Regions from separate parts of the Mesorhizobium sp. WSM4816 genome, predicted to be linked through region 3. Evidence: predicted binding sites of a transcription regulator. Region 3 holds the regulator's gene; each other region holds the start of a gene.
The links. Region 3 encodes PhoB, which activates phosphate uptake and scavenging genes when phosphate is short. Its sites were predicted from a motif close to TGTCATNNANCTGTCAT; they were not measured.

Region 1 (5,489 bases), on a different contig from region 3:
GGCGGCATGCCACGCGCCGAGGCCGTCAACCGGCATCTGAGCGAGGCAGCGCAAGCCTTGGGGATCGCCATGTGCGTCGGTTCGCAGCGCGTGAGCCTGCAATCCCGCAACTCCCAGGGGCTGACGCGCACGCTACGCCGCCTGGCCCCAGACATTCCCTTGCTGGCCAATATCGGCGCCGCGCAACTTCGCGAGGCCGACGGCCTGGACCTGGCGCGCCGGGCGGTGGATGCGCTGGAGGCCGATGGACTCATCGTCCATCTCAATCCGCTGCAGGAAGCGGTACAGCCGGAGGGCGACCGCGACTGGCGCGGCGTCCTGGCGCAGATCGCTCGCGCCGCGCGCAGCGTGGGCGTGCCGATCGTGGCCAAGGAAGTGGGGGCGGGCCTGTCCGCCTCGGTGGCCTGTGCGCTCGTCGAGGCGGGCGTGGCGGTGATCGATGTCGCCGGCGCCGGCGGCACCAGTTGGGCCGCGGTGGAGGGCGAGCGCGCCCGCGATGCCGCCGACCGTGCAGTGGCGATGGCGTTCGCCGATTGGGGGATTCCGACCCCGGCCAGCGTGCAGGCAGTACGTCGGGCGCTGCCAACGGTGAAGCTAATCGCGTCGGGCGGGATCCGCGACGGCGTCGACGTGGCCAAGGCTATCCACCTGGGCGCGGACATCGCCGGGCAGGCGGCCGGCGTGCTGCGCGCGGCGACGGTGTCCACCGAGGCGGTTGTCGCGCATTTCGAGATCGTCATCCGCCAGTTGGCCGTCGCCTGCTTCTGCACCGGCTCGGCTGATCTGGCAGCGTTGCGTCAGGCGCGCTTGTTGCCCTCGGCGCATCTGCCCGCCGGTTGACCCCGGCGTCGCCCGCACGTGGCGGCGGGCGCCTAGCAGGCTGCTGAAATGCCTACGCCAAACATAGACTAACTGATCCACCTTGGCGAAGCGGTTCGATGCGCGGGAGCGATGTGTTCATGGAGCAGCTGTTCACGATGAAGCGGCTGGAGGATTTCGTTCCAGCCGACCATCCACTGTGCCCGATCCGGCTGATGGTCAATGAAGCGCTGGTGCGGCTAGACCAGACGCGAGGAATGACAGAAACTCTCCGTAGCACTTCGACAGGTTCAGGCCATTGAAGCTCGTTATTGAGTACCAACCAGGCGGTGCCGAAATTGATTGCAGATATGGTGGCCGGAGTTGATGTTCGAGCACCAGGCCATGGTATGGGGTGCCACCGGTCGCCGCGAGCAGCACGGTCTTGCCCGTCAGCGCACGTATCGACGAGATCGAACAGGTGTTTGAGGGCACCGGTGTAGGATGCTCGATAAACAGGCGTTCCAACCACGAGCAGATCGGCCTTCTCGACGCGCTGGATGATCCCTTCTCCGGATGCACCGAGTGCGTCGCGGGATAGCCCCGGCGAAAAGCGAGGGTGTCGCCTCGGTAATCTCGATCAGACCGGTGTCCGCCGGCACGCGCAACGCGACCGCCTTGACAGCGCGTTCACCACCGCGGTGGTGCGGGTTGCCGTGTTTACGCCGCCCGATATTCCGAGAACCGACGTCCCTGGGAAAGACGGGCTGTTAGCCGCGTGGCAAAGGGGCAAGCTTCGAAGCGCCACGCAGATTCGCGCGACGAGCTATTTCGTACCGACCGGCTCGGTGACATAATCGTCGGCGCCGAGTTCGAGGCCCGAGACGATACCAGCCTCGTCGGTGCGGCAGGAGAGGATGAACATCGGAATATCGAAGCCCGCTCTGGCGCCATTTTCGGTTTTGTGGGCTTGAACGTGCGTTCTGGGACCGCCGATCAGTTAACGATCGTCGCCTCCGTTGCGTTGCGCAGTTCGCTTTCGGTTACGCCATTGGCGACCTCCACCAGCCTCAGGCCTCCTTCAACGACATCTAAAACGCCAAGGTTCGTGATGATTCTGTTGACAACCGATTTGCCGGTCAGTGGCAGAGTGCACGCCTTCAACACTTTAGACTTCCCCGGCTTGTTGGTGTGGTCCATGACCACGACGACGCGCTTGACGCCGGCGACCAGATCCATTGCTCCACCCATGCCCTTCACCAGCTTCCCGGGGATCATCCAATTCGCTAAGTCACCGTTCTCGGCTACTTCCATGGCGCCGAGGATAGCCATGGCGATCTTGCCGCCGCGGATCATTGCAAAGCTCTGCGCCGAGTCGAAGAAGGCGGAATCTGGCAGTGCGGTCACCGTTTGTTTGCCGGCATTGATAAGATCGGCGTCGATCTCCTCCTCGGTCGGGAATGGACCAATACCAAGCAGGCCGTTCTCCGACTGCAGCGTTACATGGATGCCGTCCGGAATGTAATTGGCGACCAACGTGGGAATGCCGATGCCGAGATTGACGTAAGTGCCGTCTTCAAGTTCTCGTGCAGCCCGCGCCGCCATTTGGTTTCTGTCCCAGGCCATTTTTTCTCTCCCCTCAAGCCGCCGCACGCGTCGTGCGTTGTTCGATCCGTTTCTCATGCTCGCCCTGGACCAGGCGATGCACGTAGATTCCCGGCAGGTGGATCTGATCGGGATCGAGGCCGCCAACAGGAACGATCTCCTCGACCTCCGCGACGCAGATGTTGCCGCAGGTCGCCGCGGGAGGATTGAAGTTGCGAGTTGTCTTGCGGAATACGAGATTGCCGGACGTGTCAGCCTTCCAGGCCTTGACTATCGAGAGATCCGCGACGATGCCAGTCTCGAGCAAATACGTTTCGCCTTTGAAGGTCTTATGCTCCTTGCCGTCGGCTACAACCGTGCCGACACCTGTCTTCGTGTAGAACCCTGCGATACCGGCACCACCGGCACGCATTCGTTCGGCGAGCGTTCCCTGCGGGTTGAACTCAAGCTCCAGCTCTTCGCTCAGATACTGGCGCATAAGCTCGGCGTTCTCGCCGACATAAGACGAGATCATCTTCTTGACTTGCCTCCTCCTCAACAGGACACCAAGCCCGAAGTCGTCGACGCCGCAGTTGTTCGAGGCTATCGTAAGGTCCTTGGTACCAGCTTGCAGAACAGCGCTGATCAAAAGCTCGGGAATACCACAGAGGCCAAAGCCGCCAGCCGCTATGCACATTCCATCGAACAAAAGCCCTTCAAGTGCCGAAGCAGGGCTGCTAAATACTTTTTGCACGTCATCACTCCGATCCAGCTTTACCAGATGGGCTCATCGTCATCGCAACAGTCGTCGCACGGCCAACCCGTCCGCGAACGGCACATGGAAAACTTTCCGCAACGGCCTGATGCTGCTTCGAGAGAGCCACTTTCTTTGTTGCCCGACCTACATGCTGGTCGTTTTCTGATCACCTTGACTTCGGGTTCACGCCGCCTGCGGCTCCGCCAGATAGTCGTGAACAATTGTCCCGAGGCCGAGTGTCAGATCCGCGATGAAATGGGCGGCTGAAACGACCTCCAGAACCGGCAGTTCTGCAATCGGCGCGAGTGCATGCGACCGTAAGTCCAAGCCTGCGGGAGCACCCCATGCGCCCTTCAATGTCACGTCCTCCATCTTAAGGCGTACCAACTCGCAGACGCGCAGGCTGCCATCGACATGCGGAATAATCTTCAGGAGGAATGTCGGCTGACACAGCGAGGCCAGCACCTCGCTGTGGTCGAGCGCCCAATGTTTAAAGCCCATGGTGCCTGTTGCGATCCGGACCGGGCCGTAGTCGAGGGTGCCGACCAGTGTGTCTCCATAGAGCTCCAACGCAGGATGTGCGTATTTCTTCGGGAATCCCCACAACTCACGGCCACCCAAAATTGGCGGTCCGTCGTCCAAATACATGGCATGCGAATAGCCGCCGATCACGTCGTTAAACCTAACGGGAATGACCTGGCCGGACTCAATATAGCTCCCGAAACCCGCAGAGTCGGGCATTCGAATGAACTCAAACTTTACCAAGGGATCATCGAATTCGAGTGGCTGAGGGACTAGGGCGCGTAGCCGGTCGGGGTCCGTCCGGTAGGTGATGATAAGGTACTCGCGGTCCACGAAGCGATATGGCCCCGTCGGGTAGGCGGGGCTTGTCAGCGGCATCGAATAGGCTTGGGCACGCACATCTTTGGATTTCAAGGCTTCTACCTCCCCGGTGAGCGGTGCATCCCGGATAAGGATGCTTCACTGCTAAGATCTGCATGAACCTCGCAAGGAGCATGCCAAGCCGGTAATCCCTTGATTGATTGATATCTTTTCAGGTTTGCTACAACGGCCGCTCAGCTATTAGGTCTTGAGATGTCCTTTTTTGTAATCATCCTGCCATTGCGCCATCGGCGACACAGGCATCGCCTAGGGCTTGTGTATATGCGCGAGTTTACCGAGGCTTCGAAATAAGCACCGACCGGCTCGGGCACCTCTGGGCACCATTCCTGTCCCCCTGCAGATTTATCCCGTTCCACGGGGGCGCATCAATTCAGTTGAGCGAATTACAAACGGTTCGACGCAAACAAGCATTCACTGGCGGTGCGGAGTCACCAGCTAGGAGTCGCTGATCAAGGCCATTCCCCCCGGCACACTGCAGGTAGTGCAAGTCGGGTGACTTGAAACGAAACGGCGCCCGATGTCGATCAGGGATGGGGCGGGGAGCGCACTACCTGCCGGGCTGGCTTATCCTGACGCTCGCCTTGGTACGAGACCTGGCGCAGGAGATTGTCTTCCGTCCAGGTGAGATAGGTGACCTCGACCACCACTTCAGGCCTGACCCAATGCTCGCGCGACAGCTTAAGCGGCGAGCCGAACCGGCTCTCGCGCGGCGGTGGGACGTCGAGGGGCATTCGAGTTGCCTGAAGTGGCCCAAGCCGGCGAGCCAATCGCTTGAGCTCTGCAACCGTGATGGCCGTGCCGGCGCGGCCCGCGTACATCAGACGACCATCATCGGTGTAGTAGCCTAGAAGCAGCGAGCCGATATGCGGCCGGCTTCCAGTCGGATCGGTCCAGCCGACGACGATGAATTCCTCTCTGTTGAGACACTTTGACTTGACCCATAGGCCGCGATTGCCGGATGCATAGGCGCTATCGATCCGCTTTGAGATAGCGCCCTCGAGTGCAAGCCTACAGGCGTGCTTGCGGAACACAGGCCCGTCGCCGATCACGTGATCGCTGAAGCGCAGTCCAGGCATGTCGGTCGAAAACAGGCCTTCGAGTCGCGCCTTGCGGTCGATGAGCGGCAGCTTCGCAATGCTTTCTCCGTTCAGGAACAGAAGATCGAAAGCAAAGAAGACAAGATCGCTCGTGCGGCCCTCGTCCATAGCGGCCTGCAGGCGGCTGAAGGAGGTGACGCCGTCTGCCCGAATGGCGCACAGCTCCCCATCGACATATGCCTCTTTCACCGGGAGCGCGCTTAGGGCCGCTATCGTCGCTTGATAGCGATGCGACCAATCGAGGCCGGTGCGGGTGAGCAAGCGGATGTCGCTGCCGTCGATCCGCGCGTGCATGCGGTATCCGTCGTACTTGATTTCGTGAAGCCAATCGGGGCCGTTGGGCGGTTCGT
Region 2 (5,489 bases), on a different contig from region 3:
ATGACCTTCGAGGAGCATCGCGGCCCGGTCGCCGGCAAGACCATCGCCTGGACCGGCGACGGCAACAACGTGCTGCATTCGCTGCTGGAGGCCTCGGCGCGGTTCCGCTTCAACCTCAACGTGGCCGTGCCGGAAGGCAGCGAGCCGGCGCAGAAGCATGTCGACTGGTCGAGGGCGCATGGCGGCAAGTTGAACTTCACCCGCTCGCCCGAGGAGGCCGTCCACGAGGCCGACTGTGTCGTTACCGATTGCTGGGTGTCGATGGGCCAGGAGCACCGTGCTCGCGGCCACAATGTCTTCTCACCCTATCAGGTCAATGCGGCACTGATGGCGAAGGCAAAGCCCGACGCGTTGTTCATGCACTGCCTGCCGGCGCATCGCGGCGAGGAGGTCACCGACGAAGTCATCGACGGCCCGCATTCGGTGGTGTTCGACGAGGCCGAGAACCGGCTCCACGCCCAGAAGGCGGTTTTGGCCTGGTGCCTCGGCGCTTGATCCGGGCTGCTGTGATCCTGGTCACCGTGATCCGGGCCGCCTTGATCCCGGCCGCCTTGATCCGGGAGTGCGTGATGCCTATCTCAGGCGCATCACGCAAATCGAGCGCGTTTCGACGCATGCGCCCCGGAGGGCGGCATCGCCGCGCCCCGGAGCTTTGTCATGTTGGAAACCCGTCAATTGGCTGAACATCAACCCAAACTCGGCGAATTCGGCTACGCCGGCGACGATCATGTCGTGCCCTTCGAGGTCGGCCCGCTCGACGTGCGCGGCCGCACCGTCCAGCTCGGGCCGATGCTCGACGCGATCCTCAGCCGTCATGACTATCCCGAGCCGGTCGCCCGCCTGCTGGCGGAAGCCTGCGTGCTGACGGTGCTGCTCGGCACCTCGCTCAAGTTCGAAGGCAAGTTTATCCTGCAGACCCGCACCGACGGGCCGGTCGACATGCTGGTGGCGGATTTTTCCACGCCGCATGCGCTGCGCGCCTATGCCCGCTTCGACGCCGACCGGCTGGAGGCACTGATTTCTGCCGGCGAGACCTCGCAGCGGACGCTGCTCGGCAGCGGTGTGCTGGCGCTGACTATCGACCAGGGCGCCCACACGCAGCGCTATCAGGGCATCGTCCAACTCGACGGCGAGACGCTGGAGGAGGCCGCCCGCACCTATTTCCGGCAGTCGGAGCAGATCCCGACCGATCTCAGGCTTTCGGTGGCCAAGCTGTTGACGCCCGGCATCGGCGGTGCCCGCGAGCAATGGCGCGCCGGTGGCATCCTGGCACAGTTCCTGCCGCAATCGGCGGAGCGCATGCGCGTGCCCGACCTTCCGGGTGGCGACGGCGATCCGCGCGAGGAGATCCATGATCCGGCCGACAATTCCTGGCAGGAACTGCTGGCGTTGCTTGGCACCATCGAGCCGACGGAACTGATCGACCCGACGATCGGCGCCGAGCGGTTGCTTTACCGGCTGTTCCACGAGCACGGCGTGCGCGTCTTCGGCGGCGTGCCGGTAGCCGACCAGTGCTCATGCTCCAGGGAGAAGATCCGCGGCATTCTTGGAGGCTTCTCCGCCGACGAGATCAGGGACAGCACCGAGGATGGCGGCATTCACGTCGCCTGCGAATTCTGCTCGAAGCAATATGACTTCGACCCGGCGGAATTTGCTGCGGCTCAATAGCCGGCGTCAGTGCTGCCTCGGTGCCTTCGCAGAGCTTGGTTTCTCGCCCCTCGCCCTGGGGCGAGAAGCCCAAGTGAGCCTCAGTTCACCGTCCGCCGCGTGCCCGGCAGGTCGAGCGAAAAGGCGGGGATGGCGACGTCGAACGTCTCACCCCGCTTATTGCGCATCGTGTAGTGGCCGACCATGATGCCGGATGGCGTCGAGAGTGGGCAGCCAGACGTATACTGATAACTATCGCCGGGATTGAGTTCAGGCTGGTCGCCGACAACGCCGGCGCCGCGCACCTCTTCGACCCGGCCGGTGCCGTCGGTGATCTGCCAATAGCGCGACAGAAGCTGCACGAATTCATCCGACTGGTTGTCGATGGTCACCTGGTAGCCCCAGACATAGCGGTTCTCCGGCGGGTCGGAGCGATCTTCCAGATAGAACGGCCTGACCTGCACTTCGATGTCGCGCGTGACGGCGCTGTACATAAATCACTCCACACTATGCAGACGGAACATTCGACCCTCTCCGCAGTTCGGTCAACGGGGTGCGTCCCCTCGGTGTCTGCCATCGTTGCCCGAATTTGTTAAGCGCAGGTGCCGAACAACAATGTCATTTAAGTGACACGTGACAATGATGGTGTGCAGGGCCGGGGATGGTGTGCAGGGCCGGGCGACTCAGCATTCTGTCGAACTGTTGAAAACGGCTTCATGCGGCCGGTTTTTTCTGGAGCGACCAGATATTGATGGAATTGACAGTCACAGCCGCCTTGCTTTCCATAGCTCTGCTTGTTGTCAATCTCGCCAGCATCCTGCTCGCTTCGTTGAAGCTGAAGCGGCCTGGCAGGATCACGCCGCCAGCCGTCGAGGCGCCGCCGGTGTCGATCGTCGTGCCGTCGCGCGGCGTCGAGCCGTTTACCGAGGAGACGCTCGAGCGCGCCTTCTCGCTCGATTGGCCGCACTATGAGCTCATTTTCTGCGTCGCCCATGCCGACGACCCGGTGGTCGGGCCGATCACCGATGCGATAGCCCGCTTTCCGGCCGTGCCGGCCCGGCTGCTGGTCGGCGACGACCGCATCAGCGGCAATCCGAAACTCAACAATTGCGTGAAGGCCTGGGAGGCCGCGCGCCACCACTGGGTCATCCTTGCCGATTCCAACGTCCTGATGCCGAGGGACTATGTCCAGCATCTGATGACGGCATGGCGGCAGGACACCGGCCTCGTCTGCTCGACGCCGATCGCCTCGCGGCCGGACGGGTTCTGGGCGGAGGTCGAATGCGCTTTCCTCAACACGCTGCAGGCGCGCTGGCAATATACCGGCGAGGCGCTCGGCCTCGGTTTCGCCCAGGGCAAGAGCATGCTGTGGAACAAGCCATTGCTCGACGCCAATGGCGGCATCCGTGCGCTTGCCGCCGAGATTGCCGAGGATGCCGCCGCGACCAAGCTGGTCAACGGGCTCGGACTGCGCGTCAATCTCGTTGCCGCGCCCTTCGAACAGCCGCTCGGCTTGCGCACATTTGGCGAAATCTGGTCGCGCCAGGCCCGCTGGGCACGCCTCCGTCGCGTCACCTTCCCACTGTTTTTCGCGCCCGAGATCCTGATCGGAGCGGCGCCGCCGCTGGTGCTTGCGCTGGTTGCGGCAGCAGGCGCCGGTTTCAGCCTGCCGGCTACCGCCATCGCCGTGCTGATAGTCGCCTATCTGCCGGAATGCGCTCTCGCCTCGGCCAAGGGCTGGCACCTGTCGCTGCGCATGATGCCGGCGATGGTTGCGCGGGACGTGATGCTTCCCGCCATCTGGGTGCGCGGCTGGCTCAGCGGTGCCGTCGACTGGCGCGGCAACACGATGACCATCCAAACCAGCGCCGTTGCGGAATTGGAAGAGACGCCGTCGGGCGCCTGACCCCGCCTGCTTTGCAGATCAGAGCGCAGCAGTTCGGCGCGTATCCCTACCTGGCGGCTTTCAAGGCCTGCTCGATGTCTTCGAGCAGGTCGTCAGTGTCCTCCAGTCCGACGGACAGCCTGAGCGTGCCTGGCCCGATGCCAAGTTCGGCCCGCGCCTCGTCGCTCAGATTCTTGTGTGTCGTCGTCGCCGGATGGGTGATCAGGCTCTTGGCGTCACCGAGATTGTTGGAGATCAGCACGACATCGAGCGCGTTCTGGAAGGCGAAGGCCGCCTGCTTGCCTCCCTTGACGTCGAGGCAGATCAGCGTCGAGCCGCCCGACATCTGCTTCTTGACGATCGCCGCCTGCGGGTGATCGGCGCGGCCGGGATAGATGACGCGGACAATTTCCGATCGCTCGGCGAGGAAGTCCGCGATCCGGCCGGCACTTTCCGTCTGCTGGCGCACGCGCAGCGGCAGCGTCTCCAAGCCCTTCAGCAGCGTCCAGGCATTGAAGGGCGAGAGGCTGGGACCGGTGTGGCGGAAGTAGTCGTGCAAATTCTCGTCGATCCACTTCTTGTCCGACAGGATGATGCCGCCGAGGCAGCGCCCCTGACCGTCGATGTGCTTGGTCGCCGAATACACGACGATATGGGCGCCGAGTTGCAACGGCTTCTGCTGCAAGGGCGTGGCAAAAACGTTGTCGACGATCAGCCGCGCGCCGATCGAATCGGCAAGCGAGGCCACAGCTGCGATGTCGACGACCTCCAGCGTTGGATTGGTCGGGCTTTCAAGGAAGAACAACTTGGTGTTGGGCCTGACCGCCTTTTCCCAATTGGCGATGTCGGTGCCGTCGACCAGCGTCGCCTCGATGCCGTATTTCGGCGCCAGCGTCTCGACCACCCAGCGACAGGAGCCGAACAGCGCGCGCGCCGCCACGATGTGGTCGCCGGCCCGGGCACTGCACAGCAACGCCGCCGTCACCGCCGCCATGCCGGATGCGGTGGCGCGGGCATCTTCGGCACCTTCCAGCGCACACATGCGCTTCTCGAACATGTCGACCGTCGGATTGGCATAGCGCGAATAGATGAAGCCCGGTTCCTCGCCCTTGAAGCGGGCTTCCGCCGCCTGCGCCGTGTCGTAGACATAGCCTTGCGTGAGATACATCGCCTCGGAGGTTTCGCCGAAGCCGGAACGCAGCGTTCCTGCATGCACGAGGGCGGTCTGAGGCTTCCAGTTGCGCGTTTTGCTCGTCATCACCTTGTTCCAAACACAAAAAATGGTCCAAACACAAAAAAACCGGCCGCGAAAGTCGCAACCGGTCGTACGGCCTTTCGGCCCGACGGTCCTTTAGCGACTTGTTTAACGTGGCTGCAAGCCGACCGGCCAAATCACCACGGGATAACGATCCTTTAGACCTGCACCGCGCTTGCGTCAATTGCCGGCATGATTAAGAGGTTTGTACCAGCGGGTTCCACGGCAAGAACCTGCGACAAGACGAGACCACGCCCGGCCTTCGAGCGGAGCCAGCTTTGCGGCAGACAGGCATTCTTCCGGATCAGGATATTTCCGCGCTGTACCAGTCGGGCGCGCTGAAGTCGCCGCGCGCGCTCGACGCCGACCAGGTCCAGCCGGCCAGCCTGGACCTCAGGCTTGGCGACAAGGCCTGGCGGGTGCGCGCCTCCTTCCTGCCCGGCCCCAACCACAGGGTTGCTGAAAAACTCGACCGCCTGAAGCTGCACGAAATCAATCTCACCGATGGTGCGGTGCTGGAGACGGGCTGCGTCTATATCGTGCCGCTGCTCGAGAGCCTGGCGCTTCCGGCAAACATTTCCGCCTCGGCCAACCCAAAAAGCTCGACCGGGCGGCTCGACATCTTCACCCGGGTGATGACCGATCGCGGCCACGAGTTCGACAAGATCGCTGCCGGCTACAACGGCCCGCTCTATCTCGAAG
Region 3 (5,489 bases):
ATCGGCCACGGATAGGAATTGGCGATCCAGACGGCGCCGAGGATGGCGGCGCAGGCGACAACACCCAGCAGGCTCTCCGCCCAGACCGGGCGCAACGGAAACTTGAAGCGCTTGCGCTGCGACCGGCCGTTGAGCAGCATCAAGGCGACGGCCACACAGGCGAGAATGCCGACGATCCAGCTCGCGGTCGCCCCGATCGAGCCACGCGGCCCGCCACCCATCAGTTGGAAGGTGGCATCGAGCGGCGCGACGGTGCGCCCGCTCGTCATCAGCCACGCCATGCCGCGCCAGATCAGCAGGCCGCCCAGCGTCACGATGAAGGCCGGAACCTCGAGATAGGCGATGATGAAGCCCTGAAGCGCGCCGATCATGAGGCCGAGCACCACGCCGGCAGCCAGTGCGATGACCCATATCCAGGGATTTCCGAGCTGGAACCCCATGACGCGGATGAGGAATTCTGCCTGCGCAACGCCCATCACCATGCCGATCACGCCTTCGACGGAGCCGACCGAAAGATCGATGTTGCGCATCACGATGACCAGCACCATGCCGGTCGCCATGATCGCGACCGAGGAAGTCTGCACCGACAGGTTCCAGAGATTGCGCGGCGTGAGGAAAAGCCCACCCGACAGGATGTGGATTCCAACCCAGATGATCAGCAGCGCGCCGACCATGCCGAGCATGCGTATGTCGAGCTCGGTTGCCTTGAGGAAGCGGCCGAAGGGGCTGAGCTCGGATTCACGCGCCCGATCGGCAGCCGGCGTGTTGGAAGTCGCGTCGGTCATGATGTCCTCCCACCGTTGCCGTCTGCCGCGGATGCCGGAAGCAGCATAAACGTTACCCGCGAGACGCGGGAAAACAACTCTTTTGAAAAAAACGCCGCGGCGTGAAACCGCGGCGTCTCAGGTTTTTTGGCGAAGGCGGATCAGTTGCAGACCGGTACAGTGCCCGCTGCCACGCCGGCGCAGACCTCTTCCTGCTGGATCCAGCCGGCGTCGATGACGACGTTGAGATTGTCCTTGATGATGGCAATCGGCGTCAGGAACAGCGACTTGACGACATTGCCGCCGGGCGTGGTGAAGTCCTTGACGCCGGCAATATCTGTCATCGGCTTGCCGTCGGCCAGCTGCGAGGCGATCTCGGCAGCGTTCTTGCCGAGCTCGCGCGCGTCTTTCCACACCGAGACGGTCTGCGTGCCGAGCGCGATGCGGTTCAGCGCGGCATGGTCGCCGTCCTGGCCCGAAACCGGGACGGATCCGGCCAGGCCTTGCGCCGTCAGCGCCGCGACGACGCCACCGGCGGTGCCGTCATTGGCGGCAACCACCGCATCGACCTTGTTGTCGTTGGCGGTCAGGAACTGTTCCATGTTCTTCTGGGCGTTGGCGGGAAGCCAGCCGTCCGTATAAGCCTCGCCGACATTCTTGATCTTGCCGCTGTCGATGGCATCCTTGAGCACTTCCATGGAGCCGGCGAACAGGAAATCGGCATTCGGGTCGGCGCCCGAGCCCTTGATGAAGACGTAATTGCCTTCCGGCGCCACCTTGAACACTTCGCGGGCCTGCATGCGGCCGACTTCCTGGTTGTCGAAGGTCAGATAGAAGACGTCCTTGTTCTCGATCAGCCGGTCATAGCCGACGACCGGAATGCCTTCGTCCAGCGCCTTCTGCACCGCCGGACCGATGGCCGAGGCATCCTGCGCAAGGATGATCAGCGCGTTGGCGCCCTGCGAGATCAGGCTTTCGACGTCGGTCAGCTGCTTGCCGGGATTGGACTGAGCGTCAGCGGAGATATATTTGTCGCCGGCGGCCTCGATCGCCGCCTTCATGGCGGCTTCGTCGGTCTTCCAACGCTCTTCCTGGAAGTTCGACCACGAAACGCCAATGACCTTGTCCTTGGCCTGCGCGGCCGACGCGAGCGTCAGCGACATAGCGACCCCCGCCAAAATGGCGGCTGCGAATCTCTTCATGATATTCCTCCCTGCGCCGCGTAGGGCGCGACCAACTGGCCCGAAGGCCGGCACAAAGGCTCTATTTTTTCGAGCCTCGAAAAAATACTGGTCCAACGCCGAAGCACTGTCAACACCAATTCTGATGGATTTTGACGTCCTCTCGCGCTTTTTTTCGATGCTCGGAATAAATAATGACAGCCCCTTCTGCTTCTGCCAGTATTTGTCGGACATTACCACGACGGCTTCCGATTCATGAGCGGCCGCGGCAATGAGGAGGAAACAAAAAATGTCGGTGGGAATCCGTCATGACGATCTGCGCCGGCGCAACCGGGCGATGGTGATTTCGGCCGTGCGCCGGGCAGGCCAGCCGTCGCGGACCGAGATCGCCGCGACCACCGGCCTCAGCCATTCGACCATATCGGCGATCTCTGCCGACCTGATCCAGGAAGGCATCCTGGCCGAGAGCAAGGCGAGCGAGACGGTTTCGCTGAAACGCGGCCGGCCGCAGGTCGGCCTCAGCCTCAATCCGCAAGCCGCTGCGGTGTTGGCCGTCGTGTTGTCGCTGAATTTCCTGTCGGTCGCCGTCATCGATTATGCCGGACAAGTGGTCGCCGAGGACCAGCGCCGGCTGGACACGCTGACCATGTCGCGCGACGCGCTGATCGGCGAAAGTGTCGCCATCGTCCGACGCCGGCTCGAAGATCCCGACCTCGATGTCCAAAGCGTCGCCCGCATCGCGCTGGCGATCCAGGGCATCACCGATTCCCACGCGCGCGCCATGTTGTGGTCGCCGATCACGCCGCAGACGAACATCGCCTTCGCCGACATTCTGGAACGCGAGTTCGGCATCCCGGCCATCATGGAGAACGACTGCAACATGATGGCCGTGGCGCTGCGCTGGCGCCACCCGGATCGCTACCGCGACGATTTCATCGCCATCCTGCTCTCGCACGGCATCGGCATGGGGCTGGTGCTGAAGGGCGAGCTGTTCACCGGCACCCACTCCTCGGGCGGCGAATTCGGCCACATGATCCATCGGCCGGGCGGCGCGCTTTGCCGCTGCGGGCGGCGCGGCTGCGTCGAGGCTTATGCCGGCAACTACGCCATCTGGCGCAACGCAAGGCTGTTGAGCGAGAACGCCGAGCCGGTCGCCGATGTCAGCGACGCCGAGATGCGGGCACTGGCGGCCCGGGCGCGCGAGACGGACGGACCGGAGCGCGAAGCCTACCGCAAGGCCGGCGAGGCGCTCGGCTTCGGGCTCGGCAGCCTGTTTGCGCTGATCGATCCGGCGCCGGTGGCCATGGTCGGCGCCAGCGCTGCCGCCTTCGACCTGATCGAGCCGGCGCTGCGCGAGGCCATCGCCCAGACCGCCGGCGGCCAGCATTCGGGTTCGATTTCCTTCGACACCGAGCCGAACGAGTTGCCGCTGATCCGCGAAGGCTGCGCCATGCGGGCGCTAAGCTTCGTCGACCAGGAGATTTTCGCGCCGAGCATCCAGGCACGAGCCGGCTCGGTCGGAAAGAACGTGGCTTGAAGGATTCCCGGGTCGCGACTTGGGGTGTGTTGAGATTCAGGTCAGGCCGAGTCGAGAATGGTGGGTTCCGAGATCCGGAGCGGAGCGTACTTTGGGGTACGCCGGAAGCGCAGGTATCAGCTAGTCTTCCCTGATCGCATAGCCGGCGCCGCGGATGGTGCGGATGACATCGGGCATGCGACCATTGTTGACCGCCTTGCGCAACCGGCCGACATGGACGTCCACGGTGCGCTCGTCGATGTAGATCGTCTCGCCCCAGACATTGTCGAGCAACTGGCTGCGCGAGAAGACCCGGCCCGGGTGGCGCATCATGAATTCGAGCAGCCGGAATTCGGTCGGCCCGAGCCGGATCTCGCTCTTCTTGCGATAGACCCGGTGCGATTCACGATCGAGCATGATGTCGCCGACCTTGAGCACGCTGGACAGCACTTCCGGCTTGGCGCGGCGCAGCAGCGCCTTGACCCTGGCCATGAATTCCGGTGTCGAGAACGGCTTGACCAGATAGTCGTCGGCTCCGGTCGAAAGGCCGCGCACCCGGTCGCTCTCCTCGCCGCGAGCGGTCAGCATGATGATCGGCAGCCGCTCGGTTTCGGGGCGCACCCGAAGCCGCCGGCAAAGCTCGATGCCGGAAACCGCCGGCACCATCCAGTCGAGCACCAAAAGATCGGGCACGTTTTCCTGCAGCCGGATTTCGGCCTCGTCGCCGCGCGTCACCACCTCGACCTGATAGCCTTCGGATTCCAGATTATAACGGAGGAGGACGCCCAGCGGCTCTTCATCCTCCACCACCATGATGCGCGGCGCGATCATCGGCCGGTCACTCCTGTCATGTCGCCGGCGCCGACATCGTCGTTTCGTCGAGCTTCGGGCGATCCGCCGGCAATTGCTGCCCGGTCACGACAAAGTAGGCGTTTTCGGCGATGTTGGTGACGTGATCGCCGATACGCTCGAGATTCTTGGCGCAGAACAGAAGGTGCGTGCAGGCGGTGATGTTACGCGGATCCTCCATCATGTAGGTCAGGAGCTCGCGAAAAACCGCCGTGTATTTCACGTCGATCTTCTGGTCGTCGGCGCGCAGTTCCTTCAACGCGCCGGCATCGCGCGACACATAGTGCTCGACCACGCCGCGCAGCTGCACAAGAACGAGGTCCGCCATCGCGTCAATACCGTGCGACAGATTACGCGGCGTCGCGCTCTGCCCGACTGCGCTGACCCGCTTGGCTATGTTCTTGGCCAGATCGCCGATGCGCTCGAGATCGCCCGCCATGCGGATTGCGCCAACCACGGCGCGCAGATCCTGCGCCATCGGCTGCCGCTTGGCGATCAGCGTGATGGCGCTGTCGTCGAGCTCGCGCTGCCGCGCATCCATGATGGCGTCGTCCGAGACGACGCGCTGCGCCATCGCATTGTCCGACGCAAGCAGCGCGCGGATCGAGGCCGCTACCATTGCGGCGGCGAGCTCGTCCATGTCGCGGATCAGCCTGTCGATGTGCTCCAGTTCCTCGTCGAAAGATGCGACGGTGTGTTCACCCATGGTGCTGTCCTCGTGTTCGAAATTCGCCGGACCGCTCAGCCGAACCGGCCGGTGATGTAGTCCTGGGTGCGCTTGTCGTCGGGGTTGGTGAACATCTTGTCGGTCGCGCCCTCCTCGACCAGATAGCCGAGATGGAACATCGCCGTGCGTTGCGACACGCGCGCCGCCTGCTGCATCGAATGGGTGACGATGACGATCGTATAGTTCTGGCGCAGTTCGTCGATCAGTTCCTCGACGCGGGCGGTGGCGATCGGATCGAGCGCCGAACAGGGCTCGTCCATCAGGATCACTTCCGGCGACACGGCGATGGCGCGCGCAATGCACAGGCGCTGCTGCTGTCCGCCGGACAGGCCGGTACCCGACTCGAGCAGGCGATCCTTGACCTCGTTGAACAGGCCGGCCTTCTTCAGGCTCGATTCGACGATGCCGTCCAACTCGGCCTTGCTCCTGGCCAGGCCGTGGATGCGCGGACC
Region 4 (5,489 bases), on a different contig from region 3:
GCCGTGGTCACGGAATGGATCCCAGGGTCTCCGCGACGGAGCTTCGCTCCTGCTTCGCCCAGGGATGACGAAGTTGGAGGCTTGGCCAATCTAGAATGTTTATGATGGCCCACTGAAGTGAACGACGGAATACTTCCGACCCGTCAGATCCCTGCAGCGCCACTGGCAGATCGACGTAAAGTACGGATGTTGTCGACATTATTTCGTTGGCGGTGTCGGGCCGCGCTCTCGTGGCTCGTCCTTGGCACGAAGCCAATCAACTCTGAGGAGACCATCATGACGACCAAGCTCGACATCGCCCCCAGTTCCGACCGTGAACTGGTTCTCGCCCGCATCATCGATGCGCCGCGCGAGAACGTCTATCGCTGCTGGACCGAGCCGAAGCTCGTGACGCAATGGTTCGCGCCAAAGCCGTGGACGACGCCGCGCGCCGAAATGGACGTACGCACCGGCGGCTCCAGCCTGGTTGTGATGGCCGGTCCCGACGGCAACGAATTCCCGAACCCCGGGGTCTTCCTCGAAGTCGTGCCGGGCAAAAAGATCGTTCTCACCGACGCCTATACAAAGGCCTGGGAGCCTTCCGAAAAGCCGTTCATGACGGTCATGCTGACCTTTGAGGATGAGGGCGAGGGCAAGACCCGCTACATCGCCCGGGTTGCGCATTGGTCGGTCACTGACCGCGAAGAGCACGAGAAGATGGGCTTTCACGAGGGCTGGGGCCAGTGCGCCGACCAGCTCGAAGAAGTCGCCAGGCGGCTTTGATATCGGCGGGACGCAAGGAGACCGACATGTCCAGATCGATGTTTTTCGCCATTTTCGCCTCGGCTGCGGCGCTCTTCGCCGCGCCGGGCGCCAGCAAAGCCGAGGACGCAAAGCCGTCCATGACCAGCGAAACGAAAGCCATGCCCAAGCCGGCGAAATCCGGCCTGCTGCCGATCAACGGCCTGAATTATTATTACGCCGTCTATGGCCGGGGCGAGCCGCTGCTTCTGCTGCATGGTGGTCTCGGCACCACAGACATGTTCGCGCCGATCCTGCCGAAGCTTGCGGAGAACCGCACCGTCATCGGCGTCGACCTGCATGGTCACGGCCGCACCGCGCTCGGCGATCGGCCGTTGAGCCTTGAAACGATGGGCGACGACATGGCGGCGATCGTCAAGGCGCTCGGCTACGACAAAGTCGACGTCATGGGTTACTCGCTGGGCGGCGGCGTCGCCTTCCGCATGGCCGTCCAGCATCCCGAGACAGTGCGCCGGCTGGTGCTGGTCTCGACCGGCTATGCCTCGGACGGCTTCTATGCCGACATGCGTACTCAGCAGGCGCAGGTCGGCGCCGCGATGGCCGACATGATGAAGGACACGCCGATGTACAAATCCTACGTGGCGGTCGCGCCGCACCCGCAGGATTTTCCAAAACTGCTCGACCAGCTGGGCACCCATATGCGCAAGGACTACGACTACTCCGCCGACGTAGCGAAGCTGAAGATGCCGGTCATGCTGATATTTGGCGACAGCGACATGTACCGGCCCGAGCATGAGATCAAGTTCTATCAGATGCTCGGCGGCGGGCTGAAGGACGCCGGCTGGATGCGCGAGAACCTGTCGCAGAACCGCTTGGCCATCCTGCCGAACCGCACCCACTACGACGTGTTTTTCGCGCCGGAACTGGTGGCCGCCGCACTGCCCTTCCTCAATGGCGAGACCAAGGTCAAGACCTGGGACGAGATCGTCAGAGAAACGCACTGACCGCCTGACAACTGCCTGCCGGCCGTCCTCCCGCGAGATGGCCGGCGACGCTCGTTGCGCATCGCGCCTGATCGTACATTCGGCCTGCCGCATCACGCCAACAGATGGCGCCATCAAAGCTTTTCAATTGACGCTCCTATCCCGGCAGCTACCTTCCTGCCAATCTTCAGAAAGACGGGCTAAGGCAATGGCGAAATATCAGGGTGGCTGCCTGTGCGGGGCAGTGCGCTACCGCACTGAGGCCGCGCCGATCAACGAGCGCGTCTGCCATTGCCGGCTTTGCCAGAAGGCGCTGGGCGCGGCCTTCAACGCCCGCGTGCTGTTCCGTATCGACGATGTGACCATTGACGGGCCGGTGGCGACGGTGAATTCCTCGCCCGATCTCAAGCGCGGCTTCTGCCCGGGCTGCGGCACGACGATGTTTTCCCGACGCGACTCCGCCGGCATCATCGGCGTCACCTCCGGCTCGCTCGACGATCCTTCCATATTCAAGCCGCAGATGCATATCTGGACCGCCTCGAAGCAGCCTTGGGTGCAGTTCGATGACGGACTGCCGCAATATGAAGGCGCCCCGCCGCCCAACTGAGGCGCAGGGCGTGCCAAATTTTTTCGTCCGGGACACGAGATAGCCGGCAAAGCGTCATTGGCGAGCCATCATTGCCGCCTATCTATTGCCTGCGGGTCGGCAGTCGAAGGAGGCGACAGATGAACGACAGAATCAACACCCTGGATGAGCTTTTGAGCGATCCGATGGTCAAGCTGGTGATGGAGCGTGACCACGTGCAGCCGGCCGAGCTTCGCTCGCTGCTCGAAGAAAAGGTTCGCCGGGATGATGATGCGCCGGTCAATCCCGTCACCGATCGCCCCAACTCTGATCGCCTTGGCACCGACCGCTCCGTCCCGCCCGCTCATATGGTAGCCGAGAGCTGCCACAATCTATGGTTGTGCGGCTAGGCAGCGACCTGCTGGCGTCGCGATCCTTCGCGCCCTCTCGGTCCTGCAGCGTTTCCAGGCTCTCACCGCTACGGTAATAGAGCGAGCGCCTTGCCCAGCCCCTCTGCCCTAACAATTTGATTCAAACTTTGTTGGTAATTTCTTGTTAGTAATCCGGACTGGTTTGTCCGGCGGCGTTGTCTTGCCATCGGTCTGTTGTGTTCTGCGTACAGGTCCAGATGCGGTTATCAGGCGTCGTCATCTTCTCGATCGCGTCACTTTGCCTTGCCGGCTGCACGTCCACGTCCGGCGTCGACGCGCTGCAAGTGCCGTCCAGCGAGACGACCAGTTCGGTTGTGCGGCCGCCCGCGCCGGTGGCGTCGGTCGGCGCTGCCGATGTCGAACCCGACTTCGCGCCGGAGGAGGCGACGGAGCAGACTGTGGCCATGGCCACTCCGGAGCCTGCCGAAAGCATCGAGCCACCCGTCGAGCCGATTGCCCTGGTGGCGCCGAAGCGGCTGGCACGGGCAGCACCGATGCTCGCCGAGCCGGTCCAGCGCTATCGTTTCCGCGACGCCAAGCCGATCAATTTCGGCAGGGCATCGCCCAGGCACCTCGCCGTTCACGGCGTCGACGTCTCGCGCTGGCAAGGCAACGTGAACTGGGCGAAGCTGCGCGCGCAGGGCGCGAACTTCGCCTACATCAAGGCGACCGACGGCGGCGATCACCTCGACCCGATGTTCAGGAAGAACTGGCGCAATGCCGACGCCGCCGGCCTCAAGCGCGGCGCCTATCACTTCTTCTACTGGTGCCGCACCGCTGGTGAGCAGGCTGACTGGTTCATCCGCAACGTGCCGAGGGTCGAGGGCGCCTTGCCGCCGGTGATCGATGTCGAGTGGAACGGCGAATCCAGCTGCAAGCGGCGGCCGTCGCGGCAAAAGGTGCTGGAGAAGATGCAGGTGTTCATGGACAAGCTCGAGCGCCACTACGGCCAGCGGCCCATCATCTACACCGCGCCTGATTTCTACCGCGACAATCTCAGAGGCGCATTTCTGGACTATCCATTCTGGCTGCGCGCGGTGGCACAGCACCCGTCAAACGTCTATCCCCGCCGCAAATGGGTGTTCTGGCAGTATTCCGGCTCCGGTCTGTCGCATGGGGTGAGGGGCCGCATCGACCTCAACGTCTTCCACGGCGACGAGAGAGCCTGGCGGAACTGGGCTGGCGGGCGGCAGATGGTGGCCGAGGCGGAGTAGGCGGCCGAGGAAAGCGCCCATTCGCAGGCCAGCATGAGGTGAATATTGACGGACCTGACCGCCTGTCGCGGAAGTGTCATCGATCCGTCATCGCCTTGAAATGTCGTTCCCGCAAATCAGGTGGCTTCCATTCGAATAGGAGACGCCACCCGTGCCCCGCCATTCCGCGCTTTTCGTCCTGACGGCAGCGCTTGCTGCCTCGGTTTCGCTGCCGGCCCATGCCGACATGATGTTCAACCGGGTCGCGAGCTTCGCGGTGGCCGGAAACCTCCCGGCGGATGTCGAGAAGACCACGCCGACTTCGTCCGAGATCATCACGGCGAGCGAAGACGGCATGACGCTGGTTTATTCCGATAGCCCGCTCGGTGCGGTCGGCTTCATCGACATCGCCGATCCCAAGGCGCCCAAGGCCGGCGGCATCGTCAAGATAGCAGGCGAGCCGACCTCGGTTGTGGTCATCGGCGGCAAGGTGCTGGCCGGCGTCAACACGTCGGAAAGCAAAGCCAGGCCTTCGGGCAACCTCAGCGTTATCGATCTTGCCTCCAAGGCGATCGAAAGCACCTGCGACCTCGGCGGCCAGCCGGACTCGCTGGCGTTCAGCAAGGACGGCAAGTTTTTGGCCATCGCCATCGAGAACGAGCGCGACGAGGATCTGAACGACGGAGAAATTCCGCAGATGCCGGCCGGCGACCTCAGGATTTTCACGCTTGCCGAAGGCCAGCCTGATTGCGCGACGATGAAAACCGTCAACCTGGCGGGCATTGCCGAAGTCGCCGGGGAAGATCCCGAGCCGGAATTCGTCGCCTTCAACGAGGCCGGCGAGATCGCGGTCACGCTGCAGGAAAATAACCACATCGCCATCGTCAACGCCGAAACCGCCGCGATCGTCACGCACTTCTCCGCAGGCTCGGCCACTCTGGACAAGATCGACACCAGGAAGAACGGCGCCTTGTCCTTCGATGGCAAGATCGAAAACGTCGCGCGCGAGCCCGACGCCGTGAAATGGCTCGACAATGACCGCCTCGCCGTCGCCAACGAAGGCGACTACAAGGGCGGCTCGCGCGGTTTCACGATCTTCAGCAAGAAGGGCGAGGTGCTCTACGAATCCGGTCCGTCCTTCGAGTACCAGGTCGCCAATGCCGGCCATTATCCCGACGACCGCAACAAGAAGGGCGTCGAGCCGGAAGGTCTCGAGACCGGCACGTTCGGCGAGGACAGGCTGCTGTTCGTCGCTTCGGAGCGTGGCTCCGTTGTCGGCGTCTACAAGGACACCGGTGCGGAGCCAGGGTTTGCCCAGATCCTGCCGTCCGGCATCGGTCCGGAAGGCCTGGTCGCGATCCCGTCGCGCAATCTCCTGGTCACCGCCAACGAGGCCGACCTGGTCGAGGACGGGCTCGCCCGCTCGCACGTGATGATCTACGAGCGCTCCGAAGGCCCCGCCGCTTACCCGATGATCACGGCAAAGCTCACGGCAGACGGCACGCCGCTCGGCTGGGGCGCGCTTTCGGCGCTCGCCGCCGGCGACGCTGCCGGCAAGCTGTTCGCTGCCTCGGAC

Region 1: the regulator PhoB is predicted to act here: its motif matches at 4,246-4,262, upstream of AC0L3H_RS06440 (acetoacetate decarboxylase).
Region 2: the regulator PhoB is predicted to act here: its motif matches at 2,264-2,280, upstream of AC0L3H_RS06965 (ceramide glucosyltransferase).
Region 4: the regulator PhoB is predicted to act here: its motif matches at 4,009-4,025, upstream of AC0L3H_RS18210 (esterase-like activity of phytase family protein).

What each region holds. Positions count from the first base shown of each region.
Region 1 covers NZ_JBVVQR010000004.1:34,780-40,268, forward strand. Annotated here, with positions in the region: gene fni (type 2 isopentenyl-diphosphate Delta-isomerase) at 1-840, shown strand, start outside; partial or broken gene AC0L3H_RS06420 (IS5/IS1182 family transposase) at 939-1,067, shown strand; partial or broken gene AC0L3H_RS06425 (response regulator) at 1,628-1,757, opposite strand; gene AC0L3H_RS06430 (3-oxoacid CoA-transferase subunit B) at 1,795-2,424, opposite strand; gene AC0L3H_RS06435 (CoA transferase subunit A) at 2,438-3,136, opposite strand; gene AC0L3H_RS06440 (acetoacetate decarboxylase) at 3,323-4,075, opposite strand; gene ligD (non-homologous end-joining DNA ligase) at 4,567-5,489, opposite strand, start outside.
Region 2 covers NZ_JBVVQR010000004.1:157,185-162,673, reverse strand. Annotated here, with positions in the region: gene argF (ornithine carbamoyltransferase) at 1-495, shown strand, start outside; gene AC0L3H_RS06975 (Hsp33 family molecular chaperone) at 658-1,668, shown strand; gene apaG (Co2+/Mg2+ efflux protein ApaG) at 1,749-2,141, opposite strand; gene AC0L3H_RS06965 (ceramide glucosyltransferase) at 2,399-3,553, shown strand; gene AC0L3H_RS06960 (O-succinylhomoserine sulfhydrylase) at 3,600-4,790, opposite strand; SAM riboswitch at 4,864-4,941, opposite strand; gene AC0L3H_RS06955 (2'-deoxycytidine 5'-triphosphate deaminase) at 5,066-5,489, shown strand, end outside.
Region 3 covers NZ_JBVVQR010000006.1:180,576-186,064, forward strand. Annotated here, with positions in the region: gene AC0L3H_RS10285 (sugar ABC transporter permease) at 1-785, opposite strand, end outside; gene xylF (D-xylose ABC transporter substrate-binding protein) at 926-1,966, opposite strand; gene AC0L3H_RS10295 (ROK family protein) at 2,235-3,482, shown strand; gene phoB (phosphate regulon transcriptional regulator PhoB) at 3,603-4,292, opposite strand; gene phoU (phosphate signaling complex protein PhoU) at 4,309-5,016, opposite strand; gene pstB (phosphate ABC transporter ATP-binding protein PstB) at 5,052-5,489, opposite strand, start outside.
Region 4 covers NZ_JBVVQR010000016.1:38,418-43,906, reverse strand. Annotated here, with positions in the region: gene AC0L3H_RS18235 (SRPBCC family protein) at 277-762, shown strand; gene AC0L3H_RS18230 (alpha/beta fold hydrolase) at 789-1,745, shown strand; gene AC0L3H_RS18225 (GFA family protein) at 1,933-2,331, shown strand; gene AC0L3H_RS18220 (hypothetical protein) at 2,451-2,699, shown strand; gene AC0L3H_RS18215 (glycoside hydrolase family 25 protein) at 2,918-3,934, shown strand; gene AC0L3H_RS18210 (esterase-like activity of phytase family protein) at 4,086-5,489, shown strand, end outside.